DNA from 3 places in the Methylobacterium sp. Leaf100 genome. Region 3 is predicted to be linked to each of the others. Evidence: predicted binding sites of a transcription regulator. Region 3 holds the regulator's gene; each other region holds the start of a gene.
What was found. The regulator LexA, encoded in region 3, represses DNA repair genes until DNA is damaged. The targets are predictions, from matches to a motif close to TGTTCNNNNTGTGTTCNG.
Positions count from the first base shown of each region.

Region 1: parE (DNA topoisomerase IV subunit B) is a predicted target of LexA. The motif match lies at 2,306-2,323, and genes of this name have one in related genera.
Region 2: ASF25_RS10495 (UvrD-helicase domain-containing protein) is a predicted target of LexA. The motif match lies at 2,295-2,312, and genes of this name have one in related genera.

Region 1 covers NZ_LMMW01000008.1:80,701-86,091, reverse strand. The annotation lists gene ASF25_RS07115 (PhoX family phosphatase) at 137-2,146, shown strand; gene parE (DNA topoisomerase IV subunit B) at 2,421-4,475, shown strand; gene topA (type I DNA topoisomerase) at 4,627-5,391, opposite strand, start outside.
Region 2 covers NZ_LMMW01000012.1:537,024-542,414, forward strand. The annotation lists gene ASF25_RS10475 (DUF3775 domain-containing protein) at 8-406, opposite strand; gene nudC (NAD(+) diphosphatase) at 507-1,403, opposite strand; gene ASF25_RS10485 (HIT domain-containing protein) at 1,406-1,819, opposite strand; gene ASF25_RS10490 (hypothetical protein) at 1,927-2,196, opposite strand; gene ASF25_RS10495 (UvrD-helicase domain-containing protein) at 2,323-4,695, shown strand; gene ASF25_RS10500 (PhoH family protein) at 5,300-5,391, shown strand, end outside.
Region 3 covers NZ_LMMW01000045.1:217,481-222,871, forward strand. The annotation lists partial or broken gene ASF25_RS17080 (IS3 family transposase) at 81-1,270, shown strand; gene lexA (transcriptional repressor LexA) at 1,537-2,286, shown strand; gene ASF25_RS17090 (ComEC/Rec2 family competence protein) at 2,280-4,547, opposite strand; gene gltX (glutamate--tRNA ligase) at 4,709-5,391, shown strand, end outside.

The DNA of each region.
Region 1 (5,391 bases), on a different contig from region 3:
CGGAGCGCCACCGGACTCCCGTCATCGTGAGAAGCCCGGCCGAAAGGCCGGGCTTTTTCGTTTGCGCGGGACCGTCACGCCGATGCCATGGGCGGTCGCTAGGAGGCGTGTTTTCCAGGATTCACGGAGCCGATCGATGACGCAGCCGACGCGAACCCGCTCGCAGGCGGCCGAGGCCGCCGAGGATGCCGGCTCGAACACCAGCCCCAATGCCACCTTCGGGGATGTCGTCGCCGCGCGCTTCGACCGGCGCGACCTGCTGCGCGGCCTCCTCGGTGTCGGCGCCATCGCCGCCGTGGTGACGCCCCGTGCCCTGGCCGCAGGGGAGGCCCGAGCCGCCCAAGGTCTCGCCGCTCAAGGTCTCGCCGCTCGGGATCCGTCGCCGACGCGCTTCCCCTTCGCCGAGATCGAAGCCGGTTCGGATACGCACCATCACGTGGCGGCGGGGCACGACGCCGAGATCCTCATCCGCTGGGGCGACCCCGTGCTGCCGGGCGCCCCGGCCTTCGACCCACGCAACCAGTCGGCCGCCGCGCAAGCGCAGCAGTTCGGCTACAACAACGACTTCGTCGGCTACTTCCCCATGCCGGGGGCCGCCGACCCGGCCGCCCACGGGCTCCTGGTGGTCAACCACGAGTACACCAACGAGGAGCTCATGTTTCCCGGCCTCGGGCGCCAGGACATCCGGGATGTGGCCTTCGCGGGGATGACGAAGGAACTCGTCGGGATCGAGATGGCGGCCCATGGCGGCTCGGTCCTCGAGATCCGGCGCACGGACGGCCGCTGGGCCGTAGTGCCGGATTCGCGATACGCCCGCCGCATCACCGCCGAGACGCCGATGGTGCTCACCGGCCCCGCCGCCGGCTCCGAACGGCTGAGGACCGCCGCCGACCCCACGGGCCGCGCCGTCCACGGCATGATCAACAACTGCGCCGGCGGCACGACCCCGTGGGGCACGTGGCTCACCTGCGAGGAGAACATCAACTACTACTTCTCGGGCGCCCTGCCGAAGGATTCCGCCGAGGCCGCCAACCACACGCGCTTCAACCTGCCGAACTCCGCCTATGCCTGGGGCCGGTTCCACGAGCGCTTCGACATCGGGGCGACGCCCCACGAGCCCAACCGCTTCGGCTGGGTGGTCGAGATCGATCCGTTCGATCCGACTTCCGTCCCGAAGAAGCGCACCGCCATGGGCCGGTTCAAGCACGAGGGGGCGGCCGGCATCGTCGCCAGGCAAGGACAATACGTCGTCTACCAGGGCGACGACGAGCGCTTCGATTACGTCTACAAGTTCGTCACCGCGGGCCGGGTCGATAGCGGCGACCGCGATCTCCTCGATTCCGGCACCCTCCATGTCGCCCGGTTCGACCCCGACGGGCGCGGGGCCTGGATGCCCCTGGTGTTCGGTGAGGGACCTCTGACGCCCGCCAACGGCTTTGCCAGCCAGGCCGATGTGCTCATCGGCGCGCGGCTGGCTGCCGATCTCCTGGGCGCCACCAAGATGGACCGCCCGGAGGACGTCGAGGCCAACGCGAAGACCGGCAAGGTCTACGTGATGCTGACCAACAACGGGAAGCGCAAACCTGATCAGGTCGACGCCGTGAACCCCCGCGCCGACAACCGCTTCGGCCACATCGTCGAACTCACCCCCGACGATGGCGACCACGCCGCCCTCGGGTTCGCCTGGGAGATTCTGGTGCGCTGCGGCGATCCCGCCATCGCGGCGGTCGGGGCGACCTTCTCGTCGGCGACGACGAAGGACGGCTGGTTCGGTATGCCGGACAATTGCGCCGTCGACGGGCAGGGACGCCTCTGGGTCGCCACCGACGGCAACTCGGCCTCGCGCACGGGCCGGGCCGACGGCATCTGGGCCATGGAGACGGAGGGGCAGGGGCGCGGAACGGGCAAGCACTTCTTCCGGGTGCCCTGCGGGGCCGAGATGTGCGGCCCCTACTTCACCCCCGACGACACCACCTTCTTCGTCGCCGTCCAGCATCCGGGCGAGGCCGACGAGGACGATCCCAAGGCCGCGCCCGCCACCTTCGAGGCACCCTCGACCCGCTGGCCGGACTTCGATCCGGCCCTGCCGCCGCGCCCGGCCGTGGTGGCGATCACCAGGCACGGCGGCGGGCGAGTCGGCACCTGAGTCTCGATCGACCCCGGCCGTAAAAGGGTTCCCGCGACCGTCAGCCCTTCTTAACCAACCCCATCCCATGCAATGGGGTATCCTGCCCTGCAGGGCAGGGGGTGTGCGGCCCGCAGGGCAGGGGACCGTACCCCTGCCCCGAGGGTGAAGGCCCCTTTCTGTTTCCGGTTTGTTCCGGTATGGTCAGAGGATGAAGGCGAATGCTGCACGGTCCCCCTCTGCGATCCGGTCCGCGAAGCCCGCGGGCGTGCCATCCCCTGCGCGGAGCGATCCGGTGAGCGACCCCGCCCGCGACCTTTTCGCGAAGGGCAAGGTGCCCGCGCCCAAGCCGGCCGAGCGTCGCAAGCTCGAGGCTGCGATCGTCCCCGCGCCCTCGCCCGCCCTCTCGGCGGAGGCCGGCTACGACGCCTCCACCATCGAGGTGCTGGAAGGCCTGGAGCCGGTGCGCCGCCGCCCCGGCATGTATATCGGCGGCACCGACGAGCGCGCCCTGCACCACCTCTTCGCCGAGGTGATCGACAATTCCATGGACGAGGCGGTGGCGGGCCATGCCAGCTTCATCGAGGTGGAGCTTGAGGAGAGCGGCCACCTCGTGGTGACCGACAACGGGCGCGGCATCCCCGTCGACCCGCACCCGAAATACCCCAACAAGTCGGCGCTGGAGGTCATCATGACCGTCCTTCACGCGGGCGGTAAGTTCGATTCGAAGGTCTACGAGACCTCCGGCGGCCTGCACGGCGTCGGCATCTCGGTGGTCAACGCCCTGTCCGACGAGCTCGAGGTCGAGGTCGCCCGTGCCCAGACCCTCTACCGCCAGACCTTTTCGCGCGGCCACGTTCAGGGGCCCCTGGAGACCGTTGGCCGGGTGCAGAACCGGCGCGGCACCCGGGTGCGCTTCCATCCCGACCCGCAGATCTTCGGGGCGCTGAAGTTCGATCCGCGCCGCCTGTTCCGGATGGCCCGCTCCAAGGCCTACCTGTTCGGCGGTGTCGAGATCCGCTGGCGCTGCGCCCCCGCCCTGCTGGACGGGATCGACGATGTGCCGGCCGAGACCGTGCACCGCTTTCCCGGCGGCCTGCGCGACTATCTCGCCCGCGATCTCGAGGGCAAGGAACTCGTCACCGACGCGATCTTTTCGGGCAAGATCACCAAACCGGGCGGCCACGGGTCCCTCGAATGGGCGGTGGCCTGGATGGTGGTCGACGACGGCATCTCGGCCTCCTACTGCAACACGATCCCGACGGCGGAAGGCGGGACCCACGAGAGCGGCCTGCGCGTCGCCCTGCTGCGGGCCCTGCGCGAGCACGCCGAGCGCGTGAACCAGGCGAAACGCATGACGGCGGTCACCACCGACGACGTGATGGCGACCTGCGCCTCGATGCTGTCGGTCTTCATCCGCGAGCCGGAGTTCCAGGGCCAGACCAAGGACAAGCTCGCCACCGTCGAGGCGTCCCGCATCGTCGAGACGGCGATCCGCGACGCGTTCGACCATTGGCTCGCCGCCTCGCCGGCCCAGGCCAACAAGCTCCTCGACTGGGTGATCGACCGGGCCGAGGAGCGCCTGCGCCGTCGCCAGGAGAAGGAGGTCGCGCGCAAGTCCGCCACCCGCAAGCTGCGGCTGCCCGGCAAGCTCGCCGATTGTTCCAAGGCCGGCATGGCCGGCTCCGAGATCTTCATCGTCGAGGGCGATTCGGCCGGCGGCTCGGCCAAGCAGGCGCGCGACCGGGCGAGCCAAGCCATTCTTCCGTTGCGCGGAAAAATTCTCAACGTGGCCTCGGCGAGCCGGGACAAGCTCGGGGCCAACCAGCTCATCTCCGACCTGACCCAGGCGCTCGGCTGCGGCACCGGCAACGCGTTCCGCCTGGAGGACCTTCGCTACGAGAAGGTCATCATCATGACCGACGCCGACGTCGACGGCGCCCACATCGCCTCGCTGCTGATCACCTTCTTCTACCGGCAGATGCCCAAACTCATCGACAAGGGGCACCTCTACCTGGCGATCCCGCCGCTCTACCGGCTGACCCACGGTGCCAAGACGGCCTATGCCCGCGACGACGCCGACCGGGAGCGGGTGATCAAGACCGTGTTCAAGGGCGCCAAGGTAGAGATCGGCCGCTTCAAGGGTCTCGGCGAGATGATGCCGGCGCAGCTGAAGGAGACCACCATGGATCCAAAGAAGCGCACGCTCCTGCGCGTCGGGGTCCTGGAGGATGCCCGCGTCTCCACGGGGGACGCCGTGGAGCGCCTCATGGGCAACAAGCCCGAAGCCCGCTTCGCCTTCATCTCCGAACGCGCGGCCTTCGCCGACGGGGCCGAGCTGGATATCTGATCCGGCCCCGGGCCGATCGCCCGGAGCGAAGGGGCTCCGGGTCTCGAAGGGCATCGCCCTTCGCGGGTCCAGGGCTGGCCCTGGACATCGTGTCGGGATCTGCCCGGCATCCGCCGAAGGGATGATCCCTTCGGAAACCCGGAATCCCGGATCAGGCCTTCTTGGCCGCCGCCTTGCGCGGGGGCGCGGGTTTGGCCGCCTTGGTGGGGGCCTCGGCGTCGGCCTTCTTCGCGGGGGCCTTGCGCGTCACGGTTTTCTTCACCGGCGCGTCGCCCGCGTCGTCCACCTTTTTCGCGACTGCCTTCTTCGCCGGCGCCTTCTTGGCGGTGGCCGACTTCGCCGACGCCTTGCGGGCCGGGGCGCGCTTCTTGCCGCCGCCGCCCGCCGCCTCGCGGGCGGCGATGAGCTCCAGGGCCTGGGGCAGGTCGATGTCCTCCGCCGCCTGGGTCTTCGGCAGCGTCGCGTTGGTGGTGCCGTCGGTGACGTAGGGGCCGTACTTGCCCGATTTCACCACGATGGGCTTGCCCGTCTCGGGGTGGTTGCCGAGCGCCCGGCCCGGATCGGCGGCGGGCCCGCGCCGGCCCCCGCCCTGCTCCTTGGCCACGATGATGTCGATGGCCCGGTTGGCGCCGATCTCCAGCACGTCGTCGTCGCGGCCGAGATTCGCGTACATCTTGCCGTGCTGCACGTAGGGCCCGAACCGGCCGAGATTGGCCAGGATCGGCTCGCCGGTCTCGGGGTGTTTCGCCACCTCGCGCGGCAGGGACAGCAGCTTCAGGGCCTTCTCCAGATCGACGCTCGACGGGCTGAGGCCCTTCGGGATCGAGGAGCGCTTGGGCTTGGCCGCCTCCTTGTCCGTCGAGGCCTCGCCGAGCTGCACGAACGGGCCGAAGCGGCCGTCGCGCACGGTGACGGC
Region 2 (5,391 bases), on a different contig from region 3:
GGGCAGGTCAGGCCTGCGGCAGGTCCGGGGTGATGCCGAGGTTGGCCATGCCCTCCGCGAGGAGATCGGCGGCGTTGGGGGTGCCGAGGAGTTCGCGGGCGGCGCCCTCGCCGACTGATTCGCGCTCGCGGGCGAAGCGCACGGCGTCGCCCCATTCCTCGGCCTCCATGTCGCCGCGCCCGACATAGACCAGGGCGAGGAGGTCGGCGCGCTCGTCGTCGTTGAGCGCCCCGATCATCGACCGGACCTCCTCCTCGGTGGCGTCGTCGGTGCCCGAGGTGAGGATGTCCGTGGCGCCGTCGTCGATGGCGTTGGAGCCGGAATCCGGGTCCGTCGGGCCCTCCTTCACCTCGACGGCGCGCAGGCGCAGGATGATCTCGGTGACGGTGTCGACGGCGATGTCCATGGGCGTGTTCCAGACTCGTGGGCCGCCGGGGGCGGCGGCCTCAAGCAGGCACAACCCACGAGGTCCGCAAGGGTTCGCGGGCGGGCGTCGGGGCCCGCCCTCAGGCGGTCCCATCCACGAAGGCGCGCATGAGCAGGTGCGCGATGGCCATGGGCGGCGGCACGGTGAGGCCTTCCGGGTGCGTCCCCGCGATCATCGCCGACATGTCGTCCCGGGTGAGCCAGCGGGCGTCGGTGAGCTCGACGGGATCGAGGGTGATCGCCTCGTCGAGGGCCTCGGCGACGCAGCCGATCATCAGGGAGGCGGGGAACGGCCACGGCTGGGACGCGTGGTACGTCACCGCGCCGACGCGAATCCCGACTTCCTCGAAGGTCTCGCGCCGCACGGCCGCCTCGATGGTCTCGCCGGGCTCCAGAAAGCCCGCGAGGCAGGAATACATCGCTTCCTTGAACCGGGGCGAGCGGCCGAGCAGGCAGCGATCCCCCCGCGTGATCAGCATGATCACCACCGGGTCCGTGCGCGGGAAGTGGTGGGTGTCGCAAGACCCGCAATCGCGCCGGTAGCCGCCGGCGGCGAGCTCGGTCCGGGCACCGCAATTGGCGCAGAATCGGTTCCGCGCGTGCCAGGCCAGAAGCGATTTCGCCGTGGCGACGAGCCCGAGTTCGTGAGGCGCGACGGATCCCTCGGCGGCGAGGCTGCGCAGATCGTTCGTGGCGAGATCGGGTTCGGCGTCGAACGCCTCCGCGCGCTCCGGCGCCAGGGCGGCGGCGAAGACCGGCGCCCCGTCGAGGCGGCCGAGGAACAGGGTCGGGCCGGGCGCGGCGATGCGCTCCGGATCGAGCAGAGCGGAGCCGTTCGCGAGCACGATCCGCTCGCCCGCCATGGCGACGAGGCAGGCGCCGGGCGCGGTCAGGAGCGGCACGGCGGCGTCGCTCTCGGCCGAATGGCGCACGAGGCGGTTGTGGACGTAGCCGAGACCGGCGAGGGGGTCCGTCACCCTCAGGCCGCCGCGAACAGGGCGCCGATGCGCTCGATCATCTGGGCGCGGGCATGGTGCGGATAGGGCCGGGCCTCGCCCACCCCCCAGACCGGGCGCGGCCAGGCCGGGTCGGACAGGAAGCGCCCGATGACGTGGACGTGGAGCTGGGGCACGACGTTGCCGAGTGCGGCGACGTTGACCTTGTCGGGCTTGGCGAGCGCCAGCATCACGCCCGTCGCCAGACGCATCTCGTCCATGAGGGCGTGCGCGTCGTCCGCGCCGAGATCGGTGATCTCGCTTGCGTCGGGGCGGCGCGGCACGAGGATCAGCCACGGGAAACGGGCATCGTCCATCAGCAGCACGCGGCACAGGGCGAGGTCGCCGGCATGGACCGTGTCGGCGGCGAGACGCGGGTCGAGGGTGAAATCGGTCATGGGGGAGCGATGTAGGGCGAAGCGCGCCCGGAAGCGAGGCGCTCGACGAGGCCCTCCCCCGCTGCGCCCGCTTCCCGAAAGCAACCTCTCCCGAAAGGTCCCCGCGCCTAGCGGCGGGGCGCGATGATGGCCGGTCCCGCGCTCGGCTCCGGGCGGAACAGCTCGTTGCGCTGAATCTGCATCCGGTTCTGGCTGTTGTCGAATTGCTGCTGGTTCTGGATCCCGCGGATCTGGCTCTGGGTCGAGAGCCGCTCGTTCATGTTGTTGAGGGTGTTGGGATTGCCCGAGGATTGGGCCAGGGCCGGTCCGGCGCCCGCCGCCAGGAGGGCGAGGGCCGCCAGGGTGCGGGTGGTCGTGATTCGGGGTGACGCGGTCATGGCGAAGCCTCCCTGTGGGGTGATGGGGTTCTGCCGTGACGACGCGCGGGGCGAAAGCCGGGTTCCCCCACGGGCGCTTTGCCGCCCGCCCTCGACGCCGTTCGCGTTTTGGTCCAGGGATGCGGCATGAATCAACACCCCGACACGGCGGGGGCCTCGCGGCCGGTGCCCGCTTCCGACGCGCCCACCTCCATCGCCGCCCGCGCCATGGCCTCCCTCAGGCCGCAGGGCTCGCCCTACCTGGAGGGCCTGAACGACGAGCAGCGCCGCGCCGTCGAGGCGACGGACGGCCCCGTCCTCGTGCTCGCCGGCGCCGGCACGGGCAAGACCCGGGTGCTCACCACCCGCATCGCCCACCTCATCGCGACGGCCAAGGCGCGCCCCTTCGACATCCTGTCGGTGACCTTCACCAACAAGGCGGCGCGCGAGATGAAGCACCGCATCGGCGCGCTCATCGGCCCGGCGGGCGAGGGCATGCCGTGGCTCGGCACCTTCCACTCCATCGGCACCAAGATTTTACGACGCCACGCCGAACTCGTCGGCCTGCGCTCGGACTTCACGATCCTGGGCATGGACGACCAGCTGCGGCTGATGAAGCAGGTGATCGTCGACCAGAACATCGACGAGAAGCGCTGGCCCGCCCGCGCCCTCGCCTCGGCCATCGACGGCTGGAAGAACCGCGGCCTCCTGCCCGAGCAGGTGCCGCCGGGCGAGGCGGGCGCGTTCGCCTTCGGCAAGGGCGGCGCGCTCTACACCGCCTACCAGGCCCGCCTGCTGACCCTCAACGCCGCCGATTTCGGCGACCTCCTGCTGCTCTGCCTCAAGCTGTGGCGCGAGAACCCGGACGTGCTGGAGAACTACCAGCAACGCTTCCGCTACATTCTGGTGGACGAGTACCAGGACACCAACGTCGCCCAGTACCTGTGGCTGCGCCTGCTGGCGCAGGGCCACCGCAACGTCGCGTGCGTCGGCGACGACGACCAGTCGATCTACGGCTGGCGCGGCGCCGAGGTCGACAACATCCTGCGGTTCGAGCACGACTTTCCGGGTGCCACCGTGGTACGCCTGGAGCGCAACTACCGCTCCACCGGCCACATCCTCGCCGCCGCGTCCGGGCTCATCGCCAAGAACGAGGGGCGCCTCGGCAAGACCCTGCGCACGGAGGACGTGCCGGGCGAGAAGGTGACGGTGGCGGGCGCCTGGGATTCGGAAGAGGAGGCCCGCCAGCTCTCCGAGGCCATCGAATCGCTCCAGGCCAAGCAGCACCCCCTCTCCGAGATCGCCGTGCTGGTGCGGATCTCGGCGCAGATGCGTGAGATCGAGGACCGCTTCGTCCAGTTGGGGCTCCCCTACCGGGTCGTCGGCGGCCCGCGCTTCTACGAGCGCGCCGAGATCCGCGACGCCCTGGCCTACCTGCGCGTCACCCAGAACCCGTCCGACGACCTCGCCTTCGAGCGGATCTTCAACACCCCGAAGCGGGGCTTGGGCGACGCGACCCTGCAGATCCTGCACGGGTATTCGCGGTCCCAGGGCGTGCCCCTGCTGCAGGCTGCGCGGCTCCTCACGGAGACCGACGAGCTGAAGCCGCGCGCCCGCTCCGGGGTGCGCGCCCTGGTGGAAAGCTTTTCGCGGTGGGCCCGGATGGTCGGCACCAAGCCGCATTCGGAGGTGGCCCAGACCATCCTGGAGGAATCCGGCTACACCGAGATGTGGCAGAAGGACAAATCCGCCGACGCGGCCGGGCGCCTGGAGAACCTCAAGGAGTTCGTGCGCTCCATGGAGGAATTTCCCGACATGGCCGCCTTCCTCGAACACGTCTCCCTGGTGATGGAGGCGAGCGAGCAGGAGGGCGCCGACCGGGTGTCCCTCATGACGCTCCACGCCGCCAAGGGCCTCGAGTTCGACACGGTGTTCCTCCCCGGCTGGGAGGACGGCCTGTTCCCGAACCAGCGGGCGCTGGACGAGAGCGGCCGGGCCGGATTGGAGGAGGAGCGTCGGCTGGCCCATGTGGGCCTGACCCGGGCCCGCAAGCGCGCCAAGCTGTCCTTCGCCGTCAACCGGCGCATCCACGGCCTGTGGTCCTCCACGGTGCCGAGCCGGTTCATCGACGAATTGCCGCCCGGCAGCGTCGACGTCATCGACGCCCCCGCGCATTTCTCTGCCGGCGCCTCGCGCTTCGACCGCAACCCGACGCCGTTCGGCTCGTCCTACGGCACCCCGGGCTGGCAGCGGGCGCAGGCCGCGACCGCCAACACCGGCAATTTCGGAAGCACGCCCGCGCGCAATCCGGCCAACCGCGGGTCTGGCCCACGCCAGATCGAGGGCGAACTCATCGCGAAATCCACCGGCGCCCCCTCGGCCTTCTCCGTGGGCATGCGGGTGTTCCACACCAAGTTCGGCCCCGGCGACGTCGCTGCAGTCGACGGGAACAAGCTCACCGTCGATTTCGACAAGGCCGGGCAGAAGATGGTGCTGGACAGCTTTATTCAAGCGGCGTGAGCGGGCTTGTGGCTGGAAGGCCCGCTTTCCCACCCACGACCTCATCCTGAGGTGCCGCGTCAGCGGCCTCGAAGGAGGGCTCCAAAGAGCGCACTGGGTCCTGGAGCCCTCCTTCGAGGCCTCCGCTTCGCTCCGGCACCTCAGGATGAGGTCGTGGGTGAGGCGGGGACGAGATTCGCCGGCCCGCGAGAAAACTTCTCTCCGCGCGCCCAAGTCCGAAATCATGCGGACTTTCTACATCAATGGTCGAGAATATTCGACCGTCATGCCGCCGTCGCTTCCAGTGCGGCATGGTGCATGCAACGATCGATGGGCGGACGAAGCGTGCCTCACACAACTCCCGATCGCCGCTGGTTCTAAACCGTGGACGCACCGGTGCAGCGGGAGTTTTGCGAGAGACACGAAGACCGGGCGCCTTCGCCATCCACAGGCAAGGCCGCCCGGCCGGGAACCGCCCACTTGCGGCCGGATTGGCTGGTGACGGACACTGGTGCCCGGTCGAGGGAGAGGACGAGGATTACGGTAAGAGGGTTCGGCGCGTCACGTTCAACAGGTGCAGTTCAGATTGAGTCCGGTTGGCCAAGTCCAGGTGGAGTATTGATCGATGAAGAGACGGCGCACACGACTTGAACTTGTGGAAGATCGCCCCGTCCGGTTGCACCGGACCCGCTTCGACGAGGAACGCAACCTCAGCCC
Region 3 (5,391 bases):
CCCAATCCACCAAACTTGGCAAAGAGCCGAAAAGTGGTCCTCCCTGAGGTATGGCTCTGAGCCATGAGGAGGATGTCATCATGGGACGGAAGAGGCATACGGCTGAAGAGCTTGTCGCCAAGCTGCGCCAAGTGGATGTTCTGGTCTCGCAAGGTCGCAAGGTCGCCGAAGCAATCCGGTCCATCGAGGTCACCGAGGTCACGTATTACCGGTGGCGGTCCGAGTACGGTGGCCTGAAGGGCAATCAGGTGAAGCGGCTGAATTCTCTGGAGACCGAGAATCAGCGCCTCCGCCGGGCGATCTCCGATCCGACCCTGGAGAAGCTCATCCTGAAGGAGGCAGCTGCGGGACCCGAAGGGCAGCGCCAGCAAAACTTCTGAGCCCGGCTCGCCGCCGGGCTTGTGTCGACTCCGTCGTTGCCAAGCACGGTGTGTCCGAACGCTTCGCCTGCCGAGTTTTGGGGCAGCATCGTTCGACACAGCGCAAATCCGCCGTCGTAGTCGAGGACGAGGCCGCTCTGACGGTCGCCATCGTTGCGCTGGCTCTCCAGTACGGGCGCTACGGCTATCGCCGGATCACGGCCTTGCTCCGGCGTGACGGCTGGACGGTGAACGTGAAGCGGGTCGAGCGGATCTGGCGCAGCGAAGGGCTCGAGGTTCCCGCGCGTCAGCCGAAACGGGCACGCCTTTGGCTCAACGACGGCTCGTGCCTGCGCCTGCGGCTAGAGCGGCCTGACCACGTCTGGTCGTATGACTTTGTCGAGCACCGTACGCATAACGGTCGCAAGTACCGGATGCTGAACGTGATCGATGAGTTCACTCGCGAGTGCCTCGCGATCCGCGTATCCCGCAAGCTGAAGGCCCTCGACGTGATCGACGTACTCTCGGACCTGTTCAGTCTGCGCGGCGTGCCAGGCCATATCCGCTCGGCCAACGGGCCGGAGTTCATTGCCAAAACGGTCCAGGACTGGATCGCGGCGGTTGGCTCGCAGACCGCCTACATCGAGCCGGGCAGTCCGTGGGAGAACGGCTATTGCGAGAGCTTCAACGCGAAGCTGCGGGACGAACTCCTCAAAGGCGAGGTGTTCTACACCCTCAAGGAAGCCAGCGTCGTGATCGAGCAATGGCGAAGGCACGACAACAGCATCCGGCCGCATTCGTCGCTCGGATACCAGCCACCTGCGCCCGAGGTCGTCATCTGGCCAACGGAACCGAGCGGATCAGTGCCGTCCGCTCGCCTTGCCATCGTCACCCGACCGACGATGCACTAACTTCGAACTTGGGCCACCGCACGGGGGCAGGCCAAAGCAGGGACCAGCGGGGGGGCACCCAAACCCTGCTAAATAATTAATGATAAACAATATTATCGGTTCGCCGCCAATTGGCGATGACAGGCTCATCGCCAATTTCGCCCGGCCACTCCATCATGTATCTTTCCTGAGAACCCTTGCAGAACACTTCCGGAACGCATAACCTGTTCGCGATTTGTTTCTGTGGCTTAGTGCCGCTTTGTACTGTTCGAGGACGGGTGCCGTTCATGTTGACTCGTAAGCAGCTGGATCTGCTCCAGTTCATTCAACAGAAGATGAACGAGGGGGGCGTACCGCCGTCGTTCGATGAGATGAAGGATGCCCTCGACCTGAAGTCGAAGTCGGGCATCCATCGGCTGATCACGGCGCTGGAAGAGCGTGGTTTCCTCAGGCGCCTCCCCAATCGCGCCCGCGCCATCGAAGTGATCAGGATGCCCGAGAGTCTCGGAGGGCAGTCGGGCGCGGGCGCTGCGGCACCGACGGAGTCGCGTCGTTTCACGCCGAGCGTCGTCGAGGGGGGCAAGGGCAAGGGCACCGTCGAGCGCATGCCGGTTGGACGCCTGCCGACGACGCGAGCGACGGATGGCGACGGTCGTGCCATCACCATTCCGGTCATGGGCCGGATCGCGGCCGGTACGCCGATCTCGGCGATCCAGGAGCAGAGCCACTCGGTCACCCTGTCCCCGGACTTTCTCTCGGGTGGCGAGCATTACGCCCTGGAGGTGCGCGGCGATTCCATGGTCGATGCCGGGATCCTCGACGGTGATCTGGTGGTGATCCGCAAGCAGGACACCGCCAACACCGGCGACATCATCGTCGCTCTCATCGACGACGAGGAAGCGACCCTCAAGCGCCTGCGCCGGCGTGGATCGTCCATCGCTCTAGAAGCGGCGAACCCCGCCTACGAGACACGGGTGCTCGGGCCCGATCGGGTTCAGATCCAGGGACGCCTCGTCAGTCTGGTCCGTCGCTACTGAAGAGTCTCGCCCGAGCCTTCGGAGGGAGGTTCGGGTTCGTCTGTATCTGGCGCTGTCGGCGCGGTCGGGACAGCCGGCGTCGGGGTCCGCGTCGGTACCGTTTCCCGCACCGGGCGCCAGGGTACACTCTCGCCGGCGCGTCGTGCCGTGGTGATGATCGGATCGGCCTTTGGCGGGAAGCGGATCGTCACGGCACCGTGAGCAGCCAGGAATGGACGGTCGAGCACGAGTTTGGCGGCGCAGGCCGGCGGTGCATCGCGACGGGTGATTAGAACGTCGGCACGGATGCAATCCTCGTGGAGAGCGCGTTTGTCGGTGACGAGTGCAAGCACTCTTCCGTCCGGCAAATGCGCCGTGCAGCCGAGCCGATCGCACCGAGCGGTCGAGAGGGCGGTGACGGTGCCGGCCCGGCGTCCATCGCCATCGGCCTTCAGCCATTGCTCCAGGACGAAGGCTGGCGGTTTCCCCAGGGTTGCGAGGCGTCCGTCCTGGGCGCGAATGGCGATTCCAGCTCCCTCGCGGTCGATATAGAGATCCGGCCGCGTCGCGCTCGCGGCCAGGGCGACGCCGACGGCCATCGGTAGGAGGCCGAGCCAGCGCAGCCGCGACACCGGTAGGGTGAGCGTGACGAGGCCAAGGGCCATCGCCGCGAGGGCGCCGGGTCCGAAGGCCGGGATCACGTAGGTGGCGCGATCGAACCCGGCGATCCAGGTGGAGATCGTCAGCATCCCCCGCACGGCGAGACCCATGAGCCACCAGACCGGCTGATCGAGGGCGAAGGGGTAGGCCAAGATGCCGAGGACCGCCGCCGGCATCACGGCGAGCGAGACCAGGGGGAGGGTCAGGGCATTTCCGACGAGGCCGAAGGGCTGGACCGTCTGGAAGTGGTAGGTCGCGAACGGTGCCGTCGCGAACTGTGCGACCAGGGTCGTCGCAAGTGTGCCGATGATCGCGGTGGCGATCCAGATTGCAACGCGTCCGAGGGGACCGGCGCTTTGCCCGCGCAAGCTCACGGCGCCGATGAGCGGAGCGCAGGCGATGAGGCCCGCCACCGCCCCGAAAGACATTTGAAAACTCGGGCCGAGGAGCCCATCCGGCTCACGCGCCAGGGCGATAAGGGCCGCCAGCGCCAGATTGCGCATGCTCAGGGCCGGTCGGTCCACCAGGATCGCACCGAGCATCACCAGGGTCATGATCAGCGCCCGTTCGGCGGCGATATCCCAGCCGGAGAACACGCAATAGGCCGTCACACCCGCCATGGCGCAGGCGGCGGCGATCTTCTTGATCGGCCAGCGCAGGGCCAGCGCCGGCGCCAGCGCGAGAAGCGCGCGCACGAGCCAAAACACCACCCCGGCCGCCAGCACCATGTGAAGACCTGAGATCGACACGACGTGATAAATTCCCGCCGCGCGCAGGACATCATTGGTCTCCGCGTTGATGAGGCCGCGTTTGCCCGTCACCAGGGCGGCCGCGACGGCGCCGGCCTGCCCGCCGTTGGCGTCGGTGATGCGGCGCGTCAGGGCGTTGCGGGCGTCGTCGACTGCAGCGGCGAGCCGCAAGGACCGTGGCAAATCCTCCGGGGGCGGCCGCACTTGGATCGTGCCGACGAGGGAGCCCACCGCCCCGATCCCGCGAAAATAGGCATCGCGGGCAAAATCGTAGCCGCCCGGCCGCGCCGCTTCGGGAGGCGGAAGCAGGCGCGCCGTCGCGGCGATGCGATCACCGGGTTTCAGCGGCGGTGCCTTCTTGAACGACACCCGCACCCGACGGGGCCGCTGCTCTGCCGCGAGGGTGCCGAAGCTCTCGACCCGAACGATGAGGCGTGCGCCCTCCTCCCTCTCGTCGAGGGCTTCGATGAGCCCGACGAGGGGCGCGATGGTGGTTCTGGCCAGCACCGGGCTCGCCACCTGCACGAGGCGGAACGTGGCGGCCGCAAAACCAAGGAATGCGGCGACGAGCCCGACGAGACCGGCCAGGACCACGGGTCTGGCCGCGAAGACGGGTGTCAGAGCGATGAAAATCGCCGCAACGGCGAGCGGTGCCGCCAGGGATGGCGGCCCGGAGGTCGCAGTGAAGCAAAGCAGCACCCCGAGGCCGAACGCCACCGCGAGCCAGGGAAAGAGTCGGCGCTGTTCGACCTCCCGGCAGAATCCGGCGGCGACACCCTCCTGAAGCGTGCCGAGCCACAGGGACGGCGCGGGAACGCGGGCGGCGGCGCGCACCCACATCCGTCCGGCGGTCCGTGCGCCTCCCTGCCCCATCCCACGACACCTCCGGGCGTGACCCGCGTGCGACCCTTCACCATTCCTAGGGGTGGGGGTGACGATTTCTTAACGCCTGCCTTCGCGCATGCTACATGCCCATCCCCGGGCCGGTCGATCCGCCGTCCGCCTGCTTCCCTACAGAGTCTAAGCCAAGATCGATGTCGTCCACCGTCGTCACGCGCTTCGCGCCCTCCCCAACGGGCTATCTTCACATCGGCGGCGCGCGCACCGCCCTGTTCAACTGGCTCTATGCCCGTCGCTTCGGCGGCCGGATGCTGCTGCGCATCGAGGATACGGATCGCGAACGCTCGACCCAGGGGGCGATCGACGCGATCCTCGACGGGATGCGCTGGCTCGGCCTCGATTGGGACGGCGATGTCATCTACCAGTACGCCCGGGCCGACCGGCACCGGGAGGCGGCGGAGACTTTGCTCGCGTCGGGGCACGCCTATCGTTGCTACGCGACGCCGGACGAACTCACGGCCATGCGCGAGGCGGCGCGGGCCGAGGGCCGGCCCCTTCGCTACGATGGCCGCTGGCGCGACCGCGACCCGTCCGAGGCGCCCGCCGGGGCGAAGCCGGTGATCCGCCTGCGCGCGCCGCTCGAAGGCGAGACCGTGGTCGAGGACGGCGTGCAGGGACGCGTCGTCTGGCAGAACCGAGACCTCGACGACCTCGTGCTCCTGCGCTCCGACGGCAACCCGACCTACATGCTCGCCGTGGTGGTGGACGACCACGACATGGGCGTCACCCAGGTTATCCGCGGCGACGACCATCTGACCAATGCGGCGCGCCAGCGCCAGATTTCGGATGCCCTCGGCTGGGACGCACCGGCCATGGC